Regions from separate parts of the Shewanella sp. NFH-SH190041 genome, predicted to be linked through region 1. Evidence: predicted binding sites of a transcription regulator. Region 1 holds the regulator's gene; the other holds the start of a gene.

Evidence for each region. Region 1 encodes ArgR, which controls arginine synthesis, uptake and breakdown. Its sites were predicted from a motif close to ANTGAATANNTATTCANT; they were not measured.
Region 2: the regulator ArgR is predicted to act here: its motif matches at 3,651-3,668, upstream of argC (N-acetyl-gamma-glutamyl-phosphate reductase).

Annotation. Positions count from the first base shown of each region.
Region 1 covers NZ_AP026070.1:1,095,908-1,101,869, reverse strand. The annotation lists gene folM (dihydromonapterin reductase) at 1-81, opposite strand, end outside; gene folX (dihydroneopterin triphosphate 2'-epimerase) at 190-576, opposite strand; gene NFHSH190041_RS04875 (SDR family NAD(P)-dependent oxidoreductase) at 707-1,492, shown strand; gene mdh (malate dehydrogenase) at 1,616-2,551, opposite strand; gene argR (transcriptional regulator ArgR) at 2,848-3,318, shown strand; gene NFHSH190041_RS04860 (Dyp-type peroxidase) at 3,389-4,324, opposite strand; gene NFHSH190041_RS04855 (ABC transporter ATP-binding protein) at 4,474-5,502, opposite strand; gene NFHSH190041_RS04850 (ABC transporter permease) at 5,499-5,962, opposite strand, start outside.
Region 2 covers NZ_AP026070.1:4,203,657-4,209,618, forward strand. The annotation lists gene NFHSH190041_RS18735 (argininosuccinate synthase) at 1-626, opposite strand, end outside; gene NFHSH190041_RS18740 (ornithine carbamoyltransferase) at 672-1,592, opposite strand; gene argB (acetylglutamate kinase) at 1,632-2,441, opposite strand; gene argC (N-acetyl-gamma-glutamyl-phosphate reductase) at 2,458-3,444, opposite strand; gene argE (acetylornithine deacetylase) at 3,709-4,866, shown strand; gene ppc (phosphoenolpyruvate carboxylase) at 4,995-5,962, shown strand, end outside.

The DNA of each region.
Region 1 (5,962 bases):
GGTACGAGCAAGGAAAAAACCGGCTCTGCGCCCAACCCCAGTAATCAATACTGGGTGAGTTAACTGATTATCCGCTGTCATTTATTCATCCTTGAAATTAGCCAGGCGATTCATGTCAATGCCCCTGAGTCCCCAACTAATCAATATTCAACTTTTGCTTTGAACCCATGTTATTAATACGCGATTGCGTTATTCCTTGTCGTTAGTATTGCATTCACGTCGGCTTTCTAAAGTCAGGGAGACTGAGTCAGCAAACCTGAGGGCATGAGGCTTATCTATGGTTACCCGCGCCAGAGTCACACTGGGATGCTCCATGCAAATATTCAGTACATCAGCGACTAAACGTTCCAGTAACTGAAAGCGGCCTTCTTCAACATGCTGAATCACTTTTTTGGTAATGACTTTGTAATTCAACGCATCCGCCACATCATCAGAAGCAAACGATTTGACCGCCGGATAATGTATTTCCATATTAATGACCACATCCTGCTGCTTACGCTGCTCCTCCGGATTAAAACCAATATATGTTCTCAGCCGTAGATTCGTAACATTAATAATGGCTTGACTAAATAGCATATTTGCTCCCCTGTAACGCTGATGAATACTTATCCCTGTAATGCCAGTCAATCTGCACAGCTTTCAAACCGATCCCTGTGACCGTCTGCTCACGTATTGCTATTAAAGCAACAAGGCTCAGGGAATACTCATGGCAAATGTGACATATAACCACTCTACAGACAACCACTTAGCATCGCCTAATACAAAGCTAAACCAAGTGTTGATTATCGGTGCAGCCGGGGGAATTGGTCAGGCACTTTGCCAACAATATCTGCAATATCCCAATATCAACATTACCACCCTAAGTCACACACCTTTGCCCCAACCGCTCGCCCTTAATCGTCGAATACACAGTATCAAATGTAACTGGCAAGCCTCTGAACTTGCGACTGCTTTGCAGCAATGCCAAACACATGGCTTATTTGATCGCGCCATCATCTGTACTGGCATACTCCAAGGCCAAGATACAATGGCAGAAAAACGATTGGAGCACTTATCCGCCGACAATCTGAACAAGCTTTTTTATGCCAATAGCGTGATACCGGCGCTGTGCCTGCAACAGCTGCCATGGCTTCTTACCCCACGTGCTGCTATTGCCATTTTAACCGCCAGAGTTGGTAGTATTACTGATAACCACCTAGGTGGTTGGTATAGCTATCGAGCCAGTAAAGCGGCTTTAAATATGCTAATAAAAACGGCCGCCATCGAATACGCTCATCACTGGCCTGGGCTCAGAATGCTGGCCTACCATCCTGGCACGGTAGATACCAAATTATCTAAACCGTTTCAGCACAATATTGTCTCGCAGCAATTACGCACAACTGCGCAAACGGCTCAACATCTTTGTCAATTCCTCGCCCCCCTGCACCATAGTCCCTTAACTGACGCTCCTCTCCCTTTTTTAGACTGGCAGGGAGAATCGATACCTTGGTAACCTTCAATCCCAGACAAGAAAAAAGCGAATATGACAAGCATCTTCGCTTTTCCTTAACCTTGTGCCCCTTACATCAGCCTTTATGTTCTTAACAATAGGCTGAAATCGTCACTGTACTTGACACTATTTCATGAAGTCAGTGCCTAATTGGATATCTCCTGTTAAGGTATCTAACATGCTATCTCTGGCCTGGGTTTCAAACTCACTCAATGCCCTATAGGGCAGCACTTTTTCAACCCCATTTCGCCCCAGCAACACAGGTTGAGCAAAGAATTGAGCATGCTCACTGCCACCATCGACATAGGCGCATTCAACCACATTAGTCTGCCCCTGCAAGCCACGAACTAAAGACATACAGAATCGGAATGCCGCCTGCCCCATAGACAAGGTAGCTGACCCACCACCGGCTTTTGCTTCAACCACTTCTGTGCCCGCATTTTGGATCCTGTGAGTCAACGCCGCAATTTCATCATCAGTGAAAGTCACGCCGTTAACCTGAGACAGCAGTGGCAAAATTGTCACGCCACTGTGACCGCCGATCACATTGACCTGTACATCCTCTACTTTCAACCCTTTGGCCTGCGCAATAAAGGTTTCTGAGCGGATAACATCCAGAGTCGTGACACCAAATAAACGCTTAGGATCGTAAACACCAGCCTGCTTCAACACTTCAGCTGCAATCGCAACGGTTGTATTCACCGGGTTAGTGATAACACCAATCAGTGCCTTAGGGCAAACTTTGGCAACTTTTTCAATCAAGTTACGAACAATCCCAGCATTAATATTGAACAGATCACTACGATCCATCCCCGGCTTTCTGGCGACACCGGCTGAAATCAGCACAATATCAGCCCCATCCAAAGCAGAGCTTGGGTCTTCCCCGGCAAATCCTTTCACCTCAACGTTAGTCGGAATATGGCTCAAATCCACCGCCACTCCTGGAGTCACGGGCGCGATATCATAGAGCGATAACTGTGAGCCAGCAGGCAATTGGGCTTTCAACAACAATGCCAACGCCTGACCAATACCACCAGCAGCACCTAGAACAGCAACTTTCATCGTTATCTCCGTCTATATTCCATTATTGATATATGTGATATACATCTAATTTCCTGACGCTGACATTACTGCAGCAACACAAAAATTTCAATCAAACACACCAATTTTTCACCAAACACCCTGTATTTTTAATTTTTATTAACACAAAAATTTATCTATATTCTCTAACATCCGGAGAACTAAATGATCAGCTATATTTAGAATGAATTTTTATTCACTGTAACTGCTATCACATTGACACTATTGCTGAAAATATTCACAATAAATCTGTTTATATGAATAACAAAAAGACAGTTATGGCCAGTAGCAAAAACCAAGATGAACTCATCAAAGTATTTAAAGCCCTGCTAAAAGAGGAGCGATTTGGCTCTCAAAGCGAGATCGTCAATGCTCTACAGGCAGAAGGGTTCAGCAATATTAACCAATCAAAAGTTTCCCGCATGCTGAGCAAGTTTGGCGCAGTGCGTACCCGCAATGCCAAACAGGAAATGGTTTATTGCCTGCCCGCCGAGCTAGGCGTTCCCACAGCAAGCAGTCCGGTCAAAAATTTGGTTATTGACGTTGACCATAACCAAACCATGATTGTGGTTAGAACCAGTCCAGGAGCCGCACAATTAATTGCCCGCCTATTAGACTCTATTGGTAAACCGGAAGGCATTTTAGGCACCATTGCCGGTGATGATACAATTTTCATCTGTCCGTCTAATATTGATGATATTGAAGACACATTAGAAACCGTAAAAAATCTGTTTAACTACAATGATTAATTCGCAACAAATAGCAAAACGCCCCAAACTGATAAGCCGTTTGGGGCGTTTTTTATCATCTAAAGAAACATTATTCCGCGTATTTGAGCAGATAATCTAACGATGGTGCAAAAAAGGATGAGCCGGTCATCGCTTTGGTAAAGTGCATCAGATGATCATGGTTTCCTTCCCCATCGCCATGAACCATAGATTGCAGCATTTTTTCAAAATGCTCTGGTGTCCGACAAGTTGCAATAAACATCAACCCCTGTTGCTTAACTGAGCCATAAGGCATGCTCTGACGCAAAATCTCCATTGCGTTCCCCTGCTCATCTTTCAGGTTCACCCGCTTTATATGACTGGTTAATGGCTTATCTTCAGAGGCATATTCAATATTATCCTGCTTAGTACGCCCAATAATATCTTCTTGTTTTTTTACAGCTAGACGCTGCCATTTTGTCAGGTTATGAGCATATTTCTGTACATGAATATAACTGCCACCGGCAAAGGCATTATCCTCATCCCCGACTAAAGCAACCGCCTGACGCTGCAGCCCTTTAGGGTTTTCCGTGCCATCCACAAAGCCGGTTAAATCCCGGCTATCCATAAAGCGGAATCCCCGCTCTTCATCCACCAGCTCAGTTAAATCTTCCAACATGCAGCAAACATCACTAGCTACCAGGTGCAGCACATCTAATCGATCTGCCCGCAGATGGACAAACAGATCGTGCTCCAGTGCAGGTGCATCACGGTTACCGGCTTCCATTGCCGGAAAGGGCTTCAGCTTTGCCGGACGAGACGCCGGATACAGCGTATCCCAGTAATTCGCACCTACGGCAACAAAACCATTAAAGGCACAGTCAGCATACTGATCCGTTAATTCATGAATATAATGAGCAATATTGGCGATACTGGGTCGAAGCTGCTGTTCTACCCCATCATTGGCATTCAACATCAGGTAAACACTGTGCAAATTTCCTTCGGCGCAAATTCCTAGCTGTTCCCGTGACATAACCTGATTTTCCATTTTTGTCTCACCTTTGTGCATTACATTATCTTCAGTAACATTAAGAGGCAACTTTACCGCAATATTGAAACAGACAGCACATTAAGATGAAAAAGTGTGATACATATCCACAGGTTAGCAAAATCAAGTTACAACACGGCATATTCCTGTCAAAAAATCACTAAGGGATGAGCATCGGTGCGTAACATCACTTTCTGCCCTGGCAACAATTGGGTTAATTGGCTACGCACTTCCAACAAGAGTGCATCAATCTCAACTTGATAGTGGCACACGTTCCCAAGAAAGCGCCTTTGCCGGATCACGCCAACGCCCTGCTCAGACGGCTCCAACTTTAGTTGCTGAGGCCGCAGCAAAAGCTCACCACTGTATGCGGCCGGATGGGGTAAGGCACTGGTGCTCACCAAAGGGCCTAGCGGAGTATCAACGTGGAAACTATCCCGCACCTGAACCGGCATATAATTTCCACTCCCCAAGAAGTCTGCGACATATTTTTCTGCAGGTTGCCAATATAAGTTCTCCGCACTGCCCTGCTGCACAATGCGTCCGTCTTTAAACAGCGCCAACTTATCGGCAAATACAAAGGCTTCATCCTTGCTATGGGTCACAAACACCGCCGTAATACCACGACGGATCAGGATCTCACGCAGTTCCTGGATCAGCTCAGTGCGCACCTGAGCATCAATGTTGGAAAAAGGCTCATCTAATAACAAGAGTTTCGGTTGATACGCTAACGCCCGGGCAATCGCAACTCGCTGCTGCTGCCCACCCGATAACTCATGGGGATAACGGTCGGCTAGACCGGTTAATTTCACCAGTGCCAGCATCTCATCCAGTAACCTCTGCCGCTCAGCCTTGCCCACATTCCTCACCCCAAACAGAATGTTCTCCGCCACATCCAGATGTGGAAAAAGCGCATAATCTTGAAAAATCATGCCAATGCCACGCTGTTCACTGGGTAGCCACTGTGTACCGTCATCAACACAGTGCCCAAGGATATCGACTTGTCCGCCACTGATAGACTGCAGCCCAGCAATCACCCGCAATAAAGTCGTTTTGCCACACCCACTGGGGCCTAACAGTGCGAGAATATCGCCACGTTTAACCTCAAGATCTAACCGTTTGAGTACCGAAAAACCTTGATATTCACAGCTTACGCCACTAATCGACAGTGCCATCATGAATGTTCGCTTCGCTCCAGAGAATGGTTGAGATACACCAAAGGCACCAGCCCCAACAGCACAATAACAACTGCCGCAACGGCCCCCAGCTCCAGCTGCTCATCAGAGACAAACTGATATACATAGGTGGCCAGATTTTCATACCCCACCGGCCGCAGTAACAGCGCTGCAGGTAATTCTTTCATCGCCTCAATAAAAACCAACAGCATGCCCGCAAAAATGCCCCGCCACAGCAAAGGTAAATGCACCTGAAAAAATAGCGCTGCCGGTCGCAGCCCCAAGGTTAAAGCCGCCATATCCAATGATGGGGCGATGCGGCGATAACTGCTCTCCACACTGCCGATGGCGATGGCAGAAAAGCGCACACAAAACGCAAAAATCAGCGCCAGAATCGAACCGCTCAACACCAAGCCCGGTCCCCTTACGTCCAACCAATCAGCCAAATCATTAACAGCAAAAT
Region 2 (5,962 bases), 1.2 Mb from region 1:
CAGACCTGCTCTGATGGCTCATTCCAAGGATCTTCCAGTTCGCCCCCTTCGTGGGAAATATGCCACGCATTGGCATCTCGGCTGTAAATCTTGGTGGCACTGGCGGTAGTGGGAATATCCCGCTCAGCCAGATACGCCAGCAGATCTTCCCGGCTGACCATATCCCATTCCCGCCAAGGCGCAATCACGGTCAGATCCGGTGCTAGTGCGGCAAAACAGCCTTCAAAACGCACCTGATCATTGCCTTTGCCAGTACAACCATGACATAGAGCATCCGCCCCTACCTGGCGGGCCAGTTCAACCTGAGCCTTAGCAATCACCGGCCGGGCCATAGAAGTCCCTAGCAGATAAGTTCCCTCATAGATCGCGCCACTAGCAACGGTGGGATAAATATAATCCTGCACAAAAGCGTGTTTTAAATCGACCACATAGCAAGCTGAAGCACCAGAAGCCAGTGCCTTGGCTTCAATGCCGGCTAATTCAGCCTCGCCCTGACCAACATCGGCGCAAAATGCAATAATTTCGCAGTTATCATAGTTTTCTTTCAGCCATGGGATAATGGCAGAGGTATCTAAACCGCCGGAGTAAGCCAGTACGACTTTTTTGACTTTCACCTTATCGTTCATTATGTCTTTCCTTTATTCAAATCTGTATCTGAGATGCGGCGATCATCACACCGCAAACTCTGTGTTAAGTAGGGTTAATAGCAGGGCATTTTGTGCATGCATGCGATTTTCCGCCTGACGCAGCACCAAAGAGCCCGCGCCATCGATCACCTCATCGGTGACCTCCTGTCCCCGGTGTGCAGGTAAACAATGCATAAACCAGCTGGCATCAGCTGTTGCCATCAGCCCGCTATTCACCTGATAAGGCATAAACTTGGCTTCAATCTCCGCAAAGCTGGTGTTATCCCCCATGGAAATCCAGGTATCGGTATACACAGCCTGATGCCCAGCAATATCCTCAGGGTTGTCACTTAAACGGATCTCACCACCATGTTGCGCCGCCAATTGCTTAGCTTTCGCCACCATTAAGGCATCGGGGAAATGTCCCGCCGGACAGATCACCGTCATAGAAGCCCCTAACAGCGCGGCACCAAACATCAAAGAATGGGTGACATTATTACCGTCCCCTATGTATGCCAGCTTCAGAGCGGTCAAATCTGGACAAACTTCAGACAAGCTCAAAAAATCTGCCAGTCCCTGACAAGGGTGGTAAAGATCTGACAAGGCATTGATCACAGGAACCGATGCATGAGCCGCCAGTGTTTCCAGCGTGCGATGGCTAAAGGTTCTAGCAACAATGGCATCAGCCCAGCAGGACAGATTAGCCGCAAAATCCGCAACGGACTCCCGCTGCCCCAGTGCGCCATTTTGCTGATCCAAATACAGACAGTGGCCACCGAGCTTATTAATACCGATATCAAAACTAACCCGGGTTCGCAGGGATGGTTTCTCAAACAACATCACCACATTGCGGCCAGCCAATGCCTGTCGGTATCGGTCCGGCTCAGCTTTAACACTGCGGCCCAAAGCCAGTAGGTCGAGCAATTGTTGTTGAGTTAATTCTGTTAGTGTCAGTAACTTATCCATTGCGTTTCTCTCCCGGATTCACGTTTTCTTTTACTCCATTCAAGGCAGAATTTGCGTCCCAATGCGCGCGCCTTGACGCAAAGCCTGCATCTGCCTCGCATCCCGCCAAGATGCCACCTGTACCGGCGCCCCCAACCACTGCGCCACTTCAAGCGCTGCAGCCACTTTTACCTTCATCCCCTCAGCCACTATGCCCAGATTGATAAGATCACTGATGCCTTGCTGATCCAATTGCCCGATTAACTGCCCTTTACCGTCCAACACCCCGGAAACATCAGATAGCAGTATCAATTCACCACCCAATAGCTTCGCAATAGCGGCAGCGGCCTGATCAGCATTGACATTGAGCAGCTGACCTTTGTTGTCCAATGCAATCGAACTGATCAGTGGCAACCACCCTTTACTCAATAAAAACATCAGCAGCGCCGGGTCTTGCCCTGTCACCTGGCCGACGGCGCCCAATGCGGGATCTTTTATCTCAGCCACCACCATAGCGGCATCACCAAGGCATAATCCCACTGAAGTGATCCCTGCTGCGACAGCGGCAGACTGCAACTGTTTATTGGCACTGCCAGCCAACGCGCCAGCGATAATGGGCATTTGCTCCGGCGGGGTGATCCGCAAACCATCTCGTTTTTCTGTCACCATGCCATTGCAGCTTAATTGCTGCTCAACTAAACAACCGCCACCATGCACCATCACCAAAGGGCGCCCAGCGCGTAATAAGTCGGCAACCGTCGCCATCAACCGGCTCAGTCCGATGTCACTTTCCAGCAGAGCTCCGCCGACTTTGAGTACCAAGGGTGTTGTTGTCGCGCTCTTTGCCGGCAATAAACTGCTTTGTTCCATTTTCAGCCCCTTAAATTCAATTTTGTTCAAAATGAATTTTTATGCACTGCATTGCCTGCCCAGCAGCACCTTTGAGTAAATTATCAATTGCGCTACCAATCACCAGATAACCGCTGCTTTCATGGTACTGCCACCCCATCAAACACAAGGGTGTTCCAGCAACATCATCGATCTTAGGAAAACCGTTAGGCAGCATATGCACCAGTTCACAATCGTCATACACAGCAAATGCGTTTGCTATATCCTGACGCGTGACACCAGGCTGTAATTTAACGGTGATAGTGGCCAGAATGCCGCGCTTAAAATTGCCCAGATGCGGCGTAAAAATCACTTCACGACCCAGCTGGGTTTCAATTTCAGGCCAATGCCGATGCCCAAGTACCCCGTAAGGTGTCAGGCTGACTTCGCTGAAACTGGTATGTAATTGCGCCTTACGGCCAGCCCCCGTCACGCCGCTCACAGCATTAATCACCGGCCGCACACTGGTATCCAACATGCCAACCAAAGGCTTTAGCGCCAGCAATGACGCCGTTGGGTAACAACCTGGCACCGCAATTAATTTGGCCTTAGCAATATCAGCAGCATGCCACTCCACCAACCCATAAACGGCTGCAGATAACAGCTCTGCCTCGGGATGAGTAAAGCCATACCAAGCTGGATAGGCCGTCGCATCAATAAAACGGTAGGCACCACTGAGATCAAAGACAGGTACTTGCTGTGCCACAAACCAAGCCGCCAAAGCAGCACTGACGCGATGATCTGTTGCCAACACCACGGCATCGGCTTGCCTAGCTATCTGCTCCTGCGCTGCTTCAGTCAATCCTTGTAGCTCAATGTTCAGTTGTGGATATCCGGGGTACAGCGTATTTAAACATTTACCCAAATCTTCACTTTCAGCAGAAACATAGAGCCCTTGCAGTGCAAATCCTGGGGTGGATGCAATCTGACAAGCCATTTGTGCACCGGTATAACCGCTTGCTCCGATGACGGCGATGTGCTTCATTGGTAACGTCCTTATTATTTGGCATGAACAAATTAACGATTGGAACAGAGGTAGCCGGAGCGGCCGAAAAATGGCGGGGATTATCGTCGTAGGCAAGGAAAAACGTGTTGCAGCAGAGTATTGAACCCCTGAATGCTGCTGATTGATGTGGCCATGTTACCGCTCCGTACATGAAGAAATTTTTAGCTGGTTGACAGAGTAGCACAAAAAACTAACTATGCAATAATATTGAATAACTATTTTTGATATTTTTAAGGAAAGACCATGACTGCCGTGCCGGATTTGCACACCTGTTTTAAGACCCTAATTGCCAGCCCCTCCATCAGCTCACTGGATCCAAGCCAGGATCAGGCTAATGACCAACTAATCCAGCATCTGCATCACTGGCTAACTGATCTGGGCTTCCGCTGTGAGGTCAAGCAGGTGATTAGCAGCCGAGGAAAACAAAATCTGTTGGCCAGCATAGTGCCACCAGACAGTCGGGGGGGATTATTACTCAGTGGCCACACAGATACCGTACCGTTTGATCAACAGCGCTGGAACAGTGACCCGTTTACCCTGACGGAAAAAGATGGCCGCTGGTATGGTTTGGGCAGCTGTGACATGAAAGGTTTTTTTGCCCTGATTATTGCAGCCTTACAGGAACTGCCTCTGACGGAATTAAAGCGGCCACTCTATATTCTGGCTACCGCAGATGAAGAAACCACGATGAATGGCGCGAAGGCATTTGCTGCTGAACGTAAGATCCAACCAGATTATGCCATCATCGGAGAACCCACCGGTCTTCGTCCTGTCTATATGCACAAGGGACATTTAGCAAAAGGGATCCGCATTACCGGTCGCAGTGGCCATTCTTCAGATCCTGAACTGGGACTCAATGCTATTGAGATCATCAATTTAGCTATTAGCCAATTGCTAAAACTCCGCGAGCACCTGAAACAAGGTTACCAAGAATCCGTATTCAGCGTGCCTTATCCGACGCTCAATCTAGGGCATATTCATGGTGGTGATGCCGCAAATCGCATCTGTGGCTGTTGCGAGCTCCATCTGGATCTTCGCCCAATTCCGGGGATCCCTCTGCCCGATCTTGAAGTATTGCTCCGCCAATACCTTATGCCTATTACCGATCAATATCCCGACAGCCTAGAAATCTTTAATCTCTATCCAGGCTCGGAAGCATTTAAAGGCGATGCCAGTAGTGACTGGAGCCAGCAGGTGGCAGCCCTAAGCGGACAGCAACCGGAGGTGGTGAACTATGCCACTGAAGCGCCTTATCTACAGCAACTTGGCTGTCAAACGCTGGTATTGGGGCCAGGTCACATTGCTCAGGCACATCAACCCGATGAGTATCTAGAAATGCAGTATCTGCAGCCAACAGTGCGATTAATTAAAGAATTAATATATAACGCATGCCTTATCTAGAACTCAATTGAATAACTATGCTGTATTCAAAGAGATGTCTCTGTATGATGAGAATGACCCTATCGCAGCCGCAGACACGCTGCTCTCAATAACAGCGCTGCCGGCTGTATATATTTTCCGGAGCGAACATGACAGATATATACGCCCCCCTCAGATCAAATGTCAGTAATCTGGGGCAGATCCTTGGTGACACAATGCGCAGTCACCTGGGCGATGCTTTTGTTGAAAAAGTTGAACAAATCAGACAATTGGCTAAACAGTCTCGCCAAGGGGACGCTGAATCTCGCCAACAGATGCTGGATCTGCTAACTCAGTTACCCGATGACGAGCTGGTACCTTTTGCTAAAGCATTTAACCAATTCCTCAACCTGGCTAATATTGCCGAACAATTCCATACCATCAGCCGCAACTGTGATGAGCTGATCAGTGTGACAGATCCGGTCGATATACTGCTGGGGCGTATGCTTAACGGTTCGATCGATGAAAATAAGGTCTTTTCCTGTTTAGAAAATCTGGATATTGATCTGGTACTGACGGCGCATCCGACCGAGATCTCTCGCCGTACCCTGATCCAGAAATATACCGGCATTATTGATTGCCTGACTGAGTTGGAAAATGATCAGATCAGTGAGCGGGAATCCCGCGCCTTGCATCTGCGTCTACGGCAATTAATCGCCCAGATCTGGCATACCAATGAGATCCGCAATGAACGGCCAACCCCAGTAGATGAAGCCCGCTGGGGCTTGGCAACCGTTGAAAACTCCCTGTGGCAGGCCGTGCCTGAATTCCTGCGCCAGCTTAATGATCAGGTTAAACAGCGCACGGGAAAACAGATCCCGATTGATATAGCACCGGTTAGATTTTCCAGCTGGATGGGCGGCGATCGGGATGGCAACCCATTTGTTACTGCACACATTACTGCTGAAGTATTGGATCGTAACCGGCACACAGCAGCCCGCCTCTACCTGAAAGATATTGTGTTATTGGTCAATGAACTGTCGATGGAAGAAGCCAATGACGAGCTCAAAGCCATTACCGGTAACGGCCATGAACCCTATCGGGATATTCTGCGCCAATTACGCCACAAATTGCGCAA